2 regions of the Chryseobacterium capnotolerans genome follow, and region 1 is predicted to be linked to the other one. Evidence: riboswitches for the same ligand, from Rfam matches in the RefSeq annotation. Region 1 holds a riboswitch; the other holds the start of a gene.

What was found. A riboswitch is a leader RNA that binds a small molecule or an ion and turns the genes downstream of it on or off. The one in region 1 is predicted to bind thiamine pyrophosphate.
Region 2: linked by a shared signal. The riboswitch ahead of thiM (hydroxyethylthiazole kinase) and the one ahead of H5J24_RS24920 (ubiquitin family protein) in region 1 are both predicted to bind thiamine pyrophosphate.

What each region holds. Positions count from the first base shown of each region.
Region 1 is NZ_CP065589.1:5,231,645-5,237,274, reverse strand. Features, by position in the region: gene thiH (2-iminoacetate synthase ThiH) at 1-130, opposite strand, end outside; gene H5J24_RS24940 (thiazole synthase) at 142-918, opposite strand; gene thiE (thiamine phosphate synthase) at 911-1,531, opposite strand; gene H5J24_RS24930 (thiamine phosphate synthase) at 1,624-2,211, opposite strand; gene thiC (phosphomethylpyrimidine synthase ThiC) at 2,208-4,019, opposite strand; gene H5J24_RS24920 (ubiquitin family protein) at 4,044-4,118, opposite strand; TPP riboswitch at 4,307-4,402, opposite strand; gene H5J24_RS24915 (hypothetical protein) at 4,508-5,350, opposite strand; gene H5J24_RS24910 (RluA family pseudouridine synthase) at 5,370-5,630, opposite strand, start outside.
Region 2 is NZ_CP065589.1:3,749,590-3,755,219, reverse strand. Features, by position in the region: partial or broken gene thiE (thiamine phosphate synthase) at 1-454, opposite strand, end outside; gene thiM (hydroxyethylthiazole kinase) at 508-1,305, opposite strand; TPP riboswitch at 1,367-1,459, opposite strand; gene H5J24_RS18000 (carbon starvation CstA family protein) at 1,519-3,360, opposite strand; gene H5J24_RS17995 (alpha/beta hydrolase) at 3,555-4,583, opposite strand; gene H5J24_RS17990 (DUF3037 domain-containing protein) at 4,605-4,988, opposite strand; gene H5J24_RS17985 (HipA family kinase) at 4,975-5,630, opposite strand, start outside.

The sequences.
Region 1 (5,630 bases):
TCAGAAAGTCATCCAATGTTCTGTTTCTCTTTTGGAGACTGTTTCGAACTTCAGATAGGGTTACTTTTTCAAGTCTGGTTTTTACTTCATCCCATTGATATTGCTCGAAAACCTCCTTAAAACTATTCATGATTCTGATTTTTATTCAAACAAAAACGAAGTTAGCGGGCTTGATGCTTCAGCATGGTTGGCTATGGCTCCCAAACCTGATTCAAAAGCTCTTCTTCCGGCAATCACCCCTTCTTTAAAAGCAACAGCCATATTCACCGGGTTTCTGGCAACAGCAATCGCAGTATTCACCAAAACGGCATCTGCTCCCATCTCCATTGCTTTTGCAGCATCTGACGGTGCTCCTATTCCTGCATCTACAACCACTGGAACGTTACTTTGACTGATGATAATTTCTAAGAAATCTAATGTTCTCAACCCTTTATTAGTTCCGATAGGCGCTCCTAAAGGCATTACTACTGCTGTCCCTGCATCTTCAAGACGTTTGCATAAAACCGGATCGGCATGGATGTAAGGCATCACCACAAAACCTAATTTTGCCAGTTCTTCCGTGGCATACAGCGTTTCAATAGGATCGGGTAATAAATATTTAGGATCCGGATGAATTTCAAGCTTTACCCAGTTGGTTTCCAAGGCTTCTCTGGCTAATTGTGCTGCCAATACCGCCTCTTTTGCTGTTCTAGCCCCCGAAGTATTGGGTAAAAGATGAACATTCGTTCCTTTTAATGAATCCAGTAAGTCGTCTTCGGCTGATTGAGCATCAATTCTCTTTAAAGCCATCGTCACCATATTGGATTCTGAAGCAACAACAGAGGCTGCCATATCTTCAAGACTTCCGAATTTTCCTGTTCCTAAAAACAATCTCGATTCAAAGGTTCTGTCTGCTATTATTAATTTTTGGTTATGCATATATCATTGCTTTTTTAAATTCATTAATGATGGCTGGCTGGTTGGTAATCTGGCCTGAAACCGCTACTCCATAAATTCCGATCTGCTGTAATGCCTGAATGTCTTCAAGATCCACTCCACCAATGGCAAATATTTTAGGAATCGTCATTCCTTTTCCAAGAATCTGATCTATAATTTCCTGATAGCCTTCAAATCCAAGAATAGGGCTGAGCTTTTCTTTTGTAGAGGTAAATCTTAATGGCCCTAAGCCAATATAGTCACATGATTCGTTCATTCTTTGAATTACATCTGAAATCGTATTAGCTGTTCCGCCAATGATTTTACTCTCACCTAAAATAATTCTTGCTTCTTCAGTAGAACCATCACTTAATCCTAAGTGAACCCCATCAGCATCTATAATTTTCGCTAATTGAACATTATCATTGATGATACAAATTGACTGATATTCTGAACAAAGCTGCTTTGACACTTCACAAAGACTCATTAATTCATTTTCAGGCGCATTTTTCCAACGAATCTGCACCCATTTTATTCCGTTATCTAAAGCTTTTCGGATATTCTGCTCCTGTTCCTGTTTTGTACTTCCCTGTGAGATGTATTGTAATTTTTCCATATAGACTATGAATGTGTTCCCAATAAAGAGGGATTGCTTTTTTAAAATTATTCTCTATATAATTCTCCTTTTATACAACCGGTTTCCAGACTTCACCTTTTGTTTATTTTCCTGCATTTTCTAAAAACAGATAAAGGTTCATCACTTTCCCAAACCGCTCCTAATAAAGCCACACCATCTACTCCAAGATCAAAGACTTCCTGAATACGATCTGCATCAATTCCTCCTAAGGCAACCAGTTTTACATCGGGATTATTTCTTTGTTTCAAGCTTTCAATCACTGTTGAATCAATTCCGTATCCTTTTTTCGAAATACTTGGAAAGAATGGGCTTATGAAAGCATATTCCCATTCTTTTTCCAAAGCATTAAAAGTGGTAATATCATGGACAGAGGTTGAAATTGTATTTCCATTCATAAAAGGTTTATATTTTCTCTCCTTTCGGTCTTCTTCTCTAAAGTGAAATCTTGAAATGCCATAGTCTTTTCCAAGGTCATAATGACTGTGCAGTACCAATTTTTCATAAAACTGTTCATCAATACTGCTGATAAAACCATTCATTTCTTCTAGGCTGATCCACGGTTTTCTGATATGAAGCAGATCCAGCCCATCGTGAAACATCTGATTGATGATCGCTAATTCATTAGGAACTGAGCTTTCAGGTGTGATGACGAGAATCATATATAAATTTCCTTTCCTTTTTCTATAAACTCCTGTGATTTATCAAACATTCCCTGCTCTGCGGATTCACGGATTTCCTGAGTGATCTTCATAGAACAGAATTTTGGTCCGCACATAGAACAGAAATGAGCAATTTTAGCTCCATCAGCAGGAAGCGTTTCATCGTGATAAGCTCTTGCCGTATCCGGATCTAATGAAAGATTGAACTGGTCTTCCCATCTGAATTCAAATCTTGCTTTACTTAATGCGTTATCTCTGTATTGTGCGCCTGGATGTCCTTTTGCTAAATCTGCAGCGTGGGCAGCTAATTTGTAAGTAATCACTCCCACTTTTACATCGTCTTTGTTCGGAAGTCCTAAATGTTCTTTTGGGGTTACATAGCAAAGCATTGCACATCCGAACCATCCGATCATCGCTGCTCCAATTCCTGAAGTAATATGATCATACCCTGGTGCAATGTCTGTGGTTAAAGGTCCCAGGGTATAGAAAGGAGCTTCATCACATACTTCCAATTGTTTTTCCATATTTTCTTTGATCATGTGCATCGGAACGTGACCTGGCCCTTCAATCATTACCTGTACATTGTGTTTCCATGCAATTTTTGTCAGTTCACCTAAGGTTTCCAATTCTGCAAACTGAGCTGCGTCATTAGCATCAGCAATAGAACCAGGACGTAAACCATCTCCTAAAGAGAAAGCTACATCGTACTTCTTCATGATCTCGCAAATCTCTTCAAAATGTGTGTATAAAAAGTTTTCTTTATGATGATACAAACACCATTTTGCCATAATAGAGCCTCCTCTGGATACAATTCCTGTTACTCTGTTCGCTGTCAGATGAATATATCTTAATAAAACTCCGGCATGAATGGTAAAATAAGAAACGCCCTGTTCTGCCTGTTCTATCAGTGTATCTTTAAAAACTTCCCAGGTTAAATCTTCCGGTACTCCTTTTACTTTCTCCAATGCCTGATAAATAGGAACTGTACCGATTGGAACCGGGCTGTTTCTGATAATCCACTCTCTCGTCTCGTGGATGTTTTTTCCTGTGGAAAGATCCATAATGGTATCTGCTCCCCATCGGCAAGCCCAAACAGCTTTCTCTACTTCTTCATCAATACTTGATGACACTGCACTGTTCCCGATATTGGCATTGATTTTCACCAAGAAGTTTCTTCCAATAATCATCGGCTCACTTTCCGGGTGATTGATGTTATTTGGAATGATGGCTCTTCCAGCCGCAATTTCGTCTCTTACAAACTCCGGAGTGATCTTACTTTTAGGAGTATTAGCGCCAAAGCTATTTCCAATATGCTGGCAGGCCATTTCTTTCGGAACCGACTGCAATTGTTCTATTCTTTGATTTTCCCTGATGGCGATATATTCCATTTCAGGAGTAATGATGCCTTGCTTCGCATAATAAAGTTGAGTAAGCTCTTTTCCTTCCTGAGCCACTTTAGGTTTATGATCGTAGGAAAAGCGCAATGCATCAAGTTTAGGATCTGCCAGACGTGCTTTTCCATATTCTGAAGTGATTCCATCCAAAATCACAACATCTTCTCTGTCCAGAATCCATTGTTCTCTTATCCTAGGAAGTCCCTTTTGAATATCAATTGTTGCATTTTCATCGGTGTAAGGACCGGAAGTATCATAGATGGTTACCGGAGCATTTTCTTCAAAATTTCCATTGCTGAGTTTGGTAGGACTAAGCTTTATTTCACGCATTGCTACATTGATAGGATGAATTTTTCCTTCAATATAAATTTTCTTTGAGTTCGGAAATGGCGAACATGTAATTGAATGAGCCATAAATATGGGTATTAAGTATGAGAATTATCCGCCCTGAGTGGCAGTAATGATTAAAATAGAATCGTTGTTATTAAGGGATGTTTCCGCCCAGGCAGACAGCGGAATAATGCGATTGTTGAGGGCTACGGCAATACCTTTCTTTTTCCGGGTAATTCCATAGCCAATAATGCTTCCAGACTCTCAGGAAGTATATCAAATGTTTTTCGGGTGTGGTTGATTATAAGTTCCATTCCTAATGATTTACATATACTTTAGGAATGGCCATTATTGTACAATAGAATGTACAGCAAAAGTCATCTACTTTTCCCTACGCTGGTATGATCCAGATCAGGTTCAAAGGGTAAAGTCTCAGTCTGTAAAAACAGACACCCCTAAAGTGTGGGACGAAGTTAGTTATTTTTTGAGAATGGGCAAAATCAAATTTTACAGAAACAAGAAATCCATCTCAACTTTGGAGATGGATCTTATTGATATTTATTCAAAATGCTTTAATAGAAAAGCTTTAAGCTGCCATTGGTATTATATTGATTAGTCCAATTTGATTGATTCAGAAAAAATTCGGAGCTATAAGGTTTATACTCTTTTGAAATTCTTCTCTGAGGATTATTTTTTGATAATGAAAGGTAAAAATAATCTTCAAAAATTCCCAAATTCTTAAATGGATTTTGTGCAGAATCAAAATTATCAAATGTAATTTCGTTCGTAATGTATGCATCAACATTATTATGCTTTTCAGTTTTAGTTGCCTTTTCTAAATTTCCTGAATTATTATAAATAAACTTTTCTACGTACGTCAAAATATAATCTTGTGCGTCAGTTGGATCGTATGGAGCGTTAGGATATTGAGTTAAGATCTCAATTAACTTTCCTGAAGCGTCATAAGTATAGGTCAAAGACTTATCCATGTATGAATTATTAACCTCTGGAATAACTAATTTAATAACTCTACCTTGATGATCAAATTCAAACCTTCTTTCCTTCAATTGAACATTGAAACTAGGGTCAGAGCTATAATTTTTCATAATTGCTGTATTTCCTGTATACGTTATCATTGTATACACTGATTTTGAATAAGCATAAGAAAACCCCGTACTTCCAGAAAGTTCCAACTTCCCCCCTACTTTTTTACTAACTCTTCCCTGAGAATCATATTCGAAAATATAATTTTGTTCCAATTCATTAAACACAGGTGATAAAACAGGATAATTCCACGAGATTTTGCTAGTACTTTCAGTAACCGTCTGTTGTGAATTATCAATAGGTATTTCATCATTGTCTGAACAAGATGCCATAACCAGCAATGTGGCTAATAAAAGTGATTTGAATTTCATGTTATAGTTTATGATATGGTTATTCTTCGCAAGCTCTCCAGATCGCATCATTCTGCGGAACAGGAGCTATAATTTCAATCTTTTCCTTGGTAACAGGATGAATAAACTCTAATTTTCTGGCATGAAGATTAATTCCTCCATCCGGATTGGAACGTGGCGAACCATATTTTAAATCTCCTTTAATCGGAACACCTGTTTTAGATAGCTGGGCTCTGATCTGGTGATGCCTTCCGGTTTCAAGATCTATTTCAAGAAGCAGATAATTATCTAAAGTTTTGAT
Region 2 (5,630 bases), 1.5 Mb from region 1:
TGAATATTTCCTATTGCGACCAAAGGCTTTTTCGTAATCTGCCTGATTTGAGTAATGCCTTCCAATCCCCATTCTTTAACAGTATCTGTTTTAGTTTTTGTTTTGAAAACAGGGCTTATTCCCAGGTAGTCAGCAACTGTAGTTTGTTCGTTGTAAAGCTGATCCAGGTGTTCTATTGAATAGCCAATTATTTTATTCCCGATCAAAGGCCGTTGTCTTAAATCTTGAGGAGTTGCATCGCTGTTTCCAACATGTATTCCCGCTGGATTTAGTTTTTCAGTAACGGTAATATTATCGTTGATGATAAGAGGAATGCCATATTTATCTGTAATTTCTATAAGCTGTAGGGCCTTTTGAAGGAATACCTCAGTGCTGTCTTTTTTTCACGAAGCTGTATCATGTCCACTCCTCCTAAGATCGCCTGTTCTGCAACTTCCAGAAAGTTTTTCCCCATACAATCTGCTTCAGAAATTACCAGATATAATGAGTAAGGAAAAGTATTTATACTCATGATTTTTCAATTTTTAAATGGCTGGTAAATTCTTCTTCCGTAATGTTGTAGAGTTTATCAATCAAATGAAGCTGAAGACTGCCCGGACCTTTACTCTCACGAACAGCCAGTTCGCCTGCTATTCCCAATAATGACATTGCAGCGGCAGTACCCGTTACCTTATCTTCTGTAATCCCCATAAATGCTCCGATTAATGCCGTTGCAGAACATCCCAGGCCTGTTACTTTGGTCATGAGAGGATGTCCGTTTTTGATCTGTATAGATTGATCTTGGCTCAGAATAATATCTGTTTCGCCCGAAATACATACAATCGTGTTGTATTGATTAACCAGGATTTGTGCGGCATAAACAGCATCATTACTTGCTGCGGTGCTGTCTACACCTTTGGTTGCTGTTGTATTGGTTTTAGCGAGTGCGATAATCTCAGAAGCATTACCTCTTATTACTGTAGGATGGAATTGTAACAGCTGATGCAATATCTGATCGCGAAAAGGAGTCGCTCCTGCACCTACCGGATCAAGTATCCATGGTTTATGGTAAGTTTCAGCAGTTTCAGCAGCTATAAGCATAGATTCAGCCCAGTATTCATCGAGAGTACCAATATTAATAACTACCGAATGGGCTATATTGATCATGTCTTTGATTTCAGAGTGGGCGTGTGCCATAATCGGAGAAGCTCCTGCAGCCAAAAGTGCATTGGCTGTATTGTTCATGACCACATAGTTGGTTATATTATGAACAAGGGGAGACTTTTGTCGTACAAGTTGAACTTGTTCCCAAAGATTTTTTTCCATTGTTATGATTAAAAATAAAAATAGCTTTAGGAAAAAATCCGAAACAAAAGACATCAAGAAATCATGTCATTTTGCTTTTCCCTACGTCGGTATAAGCCGTATCAGGTTCAAAGGGACTCTCTCAATTCTTTTCAGAATACCCCTAAAGCAAAACAAATGTATAAAAATTATAAGAGGAAGCAAAAACCTTTAACAGATTTTGTAGAAAGTATATTATCTCTCTACCAGCTCTTTCACCGGTTCTCCATAATGATCAATTTCTGTTTTGTTAATTTGCAGTAACTGATACCATTTTCTAAAGGCTCCTATAAATACAATAAGCATAAGGACCATTGCTGTCGCCGCTAATGCAGCAAGCAAATACTGTCCTTTGGGAATATAAATAGAAGTTACCTGAATATAACCGGCCCAGAATGTAATAATGGCCATAAACACGCCGGGAATAGCTGAACATAATGCATATTTTCCCCTGTTCATTCTTATCAGCATCGTTGTGCAGACAATAAGTCCACAGGCTGCCAATAGTTGATTACTGATTCCGAATAACGGCCAGATACTGTTTACGTTACCTGTATACACCAGATATCCCCAGGCAAAAGTGAAAAGAAGACTGCTGATAATGATTCCGGGAATCCAGTTTTTATCATTAAATTTTGGAACTACGGATCCCAGCATTTCCTGTAGAAAGAAACGTCCCACCCTTGTTCCTGCATCAATTGCAGTAAGGATAAACACAGCCTCAAACATAATCGCGAAATTATACCAATAGGCCGTCAGCTGATCCATATATGGGATTTTATTGAAGATATGCGCCATCCCCACCGCAAGAGATACGGCACCTCCTGTTCTGCCATAGAGGTCAATTCCTATTTTTTGAGAGTAATAATCTATATCTACGCCGTGTAGAGAAGGATGAGTGGCAAGGAATGAATCATAAGCCTCCTTGGGGGTATTGATGGCAAAATAATCTCCCGGCATCAATGTACAGGCTGCAATAAGTGCCATTAACGCTACAAAACCTTCTACAAGCATGGCCCCGTAGCCTACAAAAAGAATTTCTCTTTCTTTATTCAGCATTTTTGGAGTAGTCCCCGTAGCAATCACAGCATGGAATCCGGAAATCGCTCCACAGGCAATGACAATAAAAATAAAAGGAAGTACCGGTCCTCCTATAATGGGACCTCCACCATTTACAAAAGCTGTGATAGCAGGCATCTGTACAGTAGGATGTATAACAATTACCCCGATAGCCAGCATAATAATAGTTCCTATTTTCAAATAAGTGGAAAGGTAATCCCTTGGAACTAAAAGAAGCCATACTGGTAATACAGAAGCAATAAAGCCATATAAAGGAATGGCGATGGAAATTGTTTTAATATTCCATGAGAATAAATTATTCATAGTTGGATTCTGCATCAGCCCATGACCTCCGATAATTCCGGCAATCAACAGAATACCGCCTAAGATACTTGCAAACAGAACACTGTTCTTTTTATAACGCATAATCAGTCCCATAATGATGGCAATAGGCATGGTAATCACTACGGTAAAAAGAGACCATGAAGCTTCATGCATTGCATTGATGCATGCCAGAGATAGCCCAGCCAGCGTCAGAACCAGGATAAATAGGATCGCAAAACCTGCTACTGTTCCTGTTGCTTTCCCAATTTCTTTTGATGCAATAGTAGCAAGGCTTTGTCCTTTGTGTCTCACGGAAGCAAAAAGGACAACCATATCATGAACTCCACCTCCCAGTACACAGCCTATCAGAATCCATAGCGCGCCGGGAAGATATCCGAACTGTGCAGCGAGAACAGGTCCCACCAATGGTCCAGCCGCTGCAATAGCTGCAAAATGATGTCCAAAGAGTACATTTTTGTTAGTCGCTACATAATCTTTACCGTCTGCAAATTCTACAGCGGGAGTCATATTTTGATCATTAAGTCTGAGAACTTTATTGGCAATAAAAATACCATAGAAGCGGTAAGCTATTGCGAAAATAAGAACAGAGGCAAATATGAGGGTAAGCGCATTGATATTATTTAACGAATCCATATTGCTTATTTTTTTTAATGAATAAATAATTAAAATATTGTTTTATTGTAAATAATTTAAACAATAGCCAAGGTAATTATTTTTCAGGTAAAAAATATGAATATGTATATCAATCTAGCATATTTGTTATTTTATATTAGTTTAAGTATTTTATTTATAGTTATTTGTATTTGTTCAATCTTAGAAAATGTATATTATTTCTTTTGGGAGATAATAAAATCAACCATCTGATCAACCATTTGATCAAGGGCCGCTTTATCAGTTGTAGAAAAACTATGCACACCATTATCAATGATAATTAGAGATGTTTCTACTTTTGCACGTTTAAGTTTTCTGTATAATTTTTTAGATTGGCTTAAAGGAACGATTTTATCTTTGTTCCCCTGGACAATTAAGGTTGGAACACCAGCTTTAGTATAGGTTGCAGGCGAGATGGTTTTTAGATAGTCAATGGCTCTGTCCTGATCTTTTTTTAAATCATATCCTGAGATACCTTTTACCAGGCCTTGTTGTAAGCTAACAATCTTTTTTGAGATCATTCCCACCATAGCTACCGGAATTGTTCCCAATCTGGTATGGAAAAGTTTGTTAAGATCAACAGGTCCGTAATGATCAACCACATAATTTACTTTTGCCGAATAAGAGGAAAGCTCAGGACTTCCTTTGAACATATCATCAGGAGTATAAGCTGCTACTAAAGAAAGATGCGCCCCGGCTGATGCTCCAAACAGACCGATATTGCTGGTATCAAAGTTATATTTTTCAGCATTTTTTCTTACCCATCGTACAGCATCCTTGGTATCTTCTAATGGAAGTGGGAAGTGGGTGTTGTCATTTAGAAGGGTATAATTGATACTGATCACTGCATATTGCTTTTCCATGAGTTTGGCAACCGCTGTTTCAAGATAATTATCAGCGTAAACGGCCTTACTGCCTTCTATCCATCCACCTCCATGAACATAGATTACGACAGGAAGTTTACCCGAAAAACTCTTAGGTGTATACAAATCCAAGGCAAGGGAATCTCCCTTTTTACCTGTTTTGTAGACAATATTCTCAGAAACCATTGCTATATCCGGTAGAAGCGTACTTTTTACCCGGTTAACTTTTTCAGGGGATTGTGAAAATGACTGTGAAAAAGTGATCTGAGAAGAACTTAGAAATAAAATAAAAAACAGGCTTGTAAAAAACCTGTTCATTGATATGTAGTTAAATAATTTCATACTATTTTTTTTGAGGGAATCTTATTTTACTAACTCCTCAAAAAGTTTACCAAAAGTAGAATTCAGATCCTTAGATTTTCCGGGATGAGGTCTGGAAGTTTGTACAACGGCACTTCTCACAGCAGTCAGCCAGCGGAAACGCTCAGGAATATCAAGCAGAGCAATGGGGCCGCCTTCTTTGTCACCATTGGCTATTTTCTGGAAGCTTTCGAGGTTTTGAATGACATCATCATAATCCAGTTTGCTGTGCATCAGCTTGAATTTATCAGGACATAAATAGAATTCTATTCGGATAAATTTTTCCTTTTTGGAAAACATAACCAGTCCGACATTGAAAAATTCTTCTCTCTCAACTTTTGGTACTAAGCGTATTACCGCATATTCATATATTTTATCCTCTTGCATTTTTAGCTTCATTTAAAAAGATTTGAGAATTTTCTAATCGGGTCTTCATGAACTGAAAATAAATTTCACGGATCTCTTCAGGGGTTTCATCCGCATCATTCCAGTGTAACCAGTCTTCAGGAATAGCATTCACAATATCTCTGAAAAGAGTTTCATTCAGTACTTCATGAGCAAACTTATCTGCCTCATCCAGCTTATGGGCTTTAGGGAGAAGAACATGGTCTTTTACATATTTGAAAGGTGTTTTTGCCGCCGCATCAAAATTTTGCCATGAATGATGGAAATAGAACGAAGCTCCATTATCAATGATCCAAAGTTCCTTATGCCACATCAGCATATTCGTGTTTTTAAAGGTACGGTCAATATTAGTAATAAAAGCATCCAGCCATACCACCTTTGAAGCTAAAAGCGGATCAATTTTTACACTCGGATCATAAGTGATAGAGCCTGATAAATAATGTAATCCGAGATTTAATCCCTCGGAAGATTTTAATAAATCCTGTATTTCTTCATCCGCTTCCGTTCTTCCAAAATCAGCATCAAGATTAATAAAAACCAGTTCAGGAATCTTTAATCCTAAAGCTTCCGTAATCCTTCCGCCTATAAACTCAGAGATCAGCATCTTAACTCCATGACCGGCGC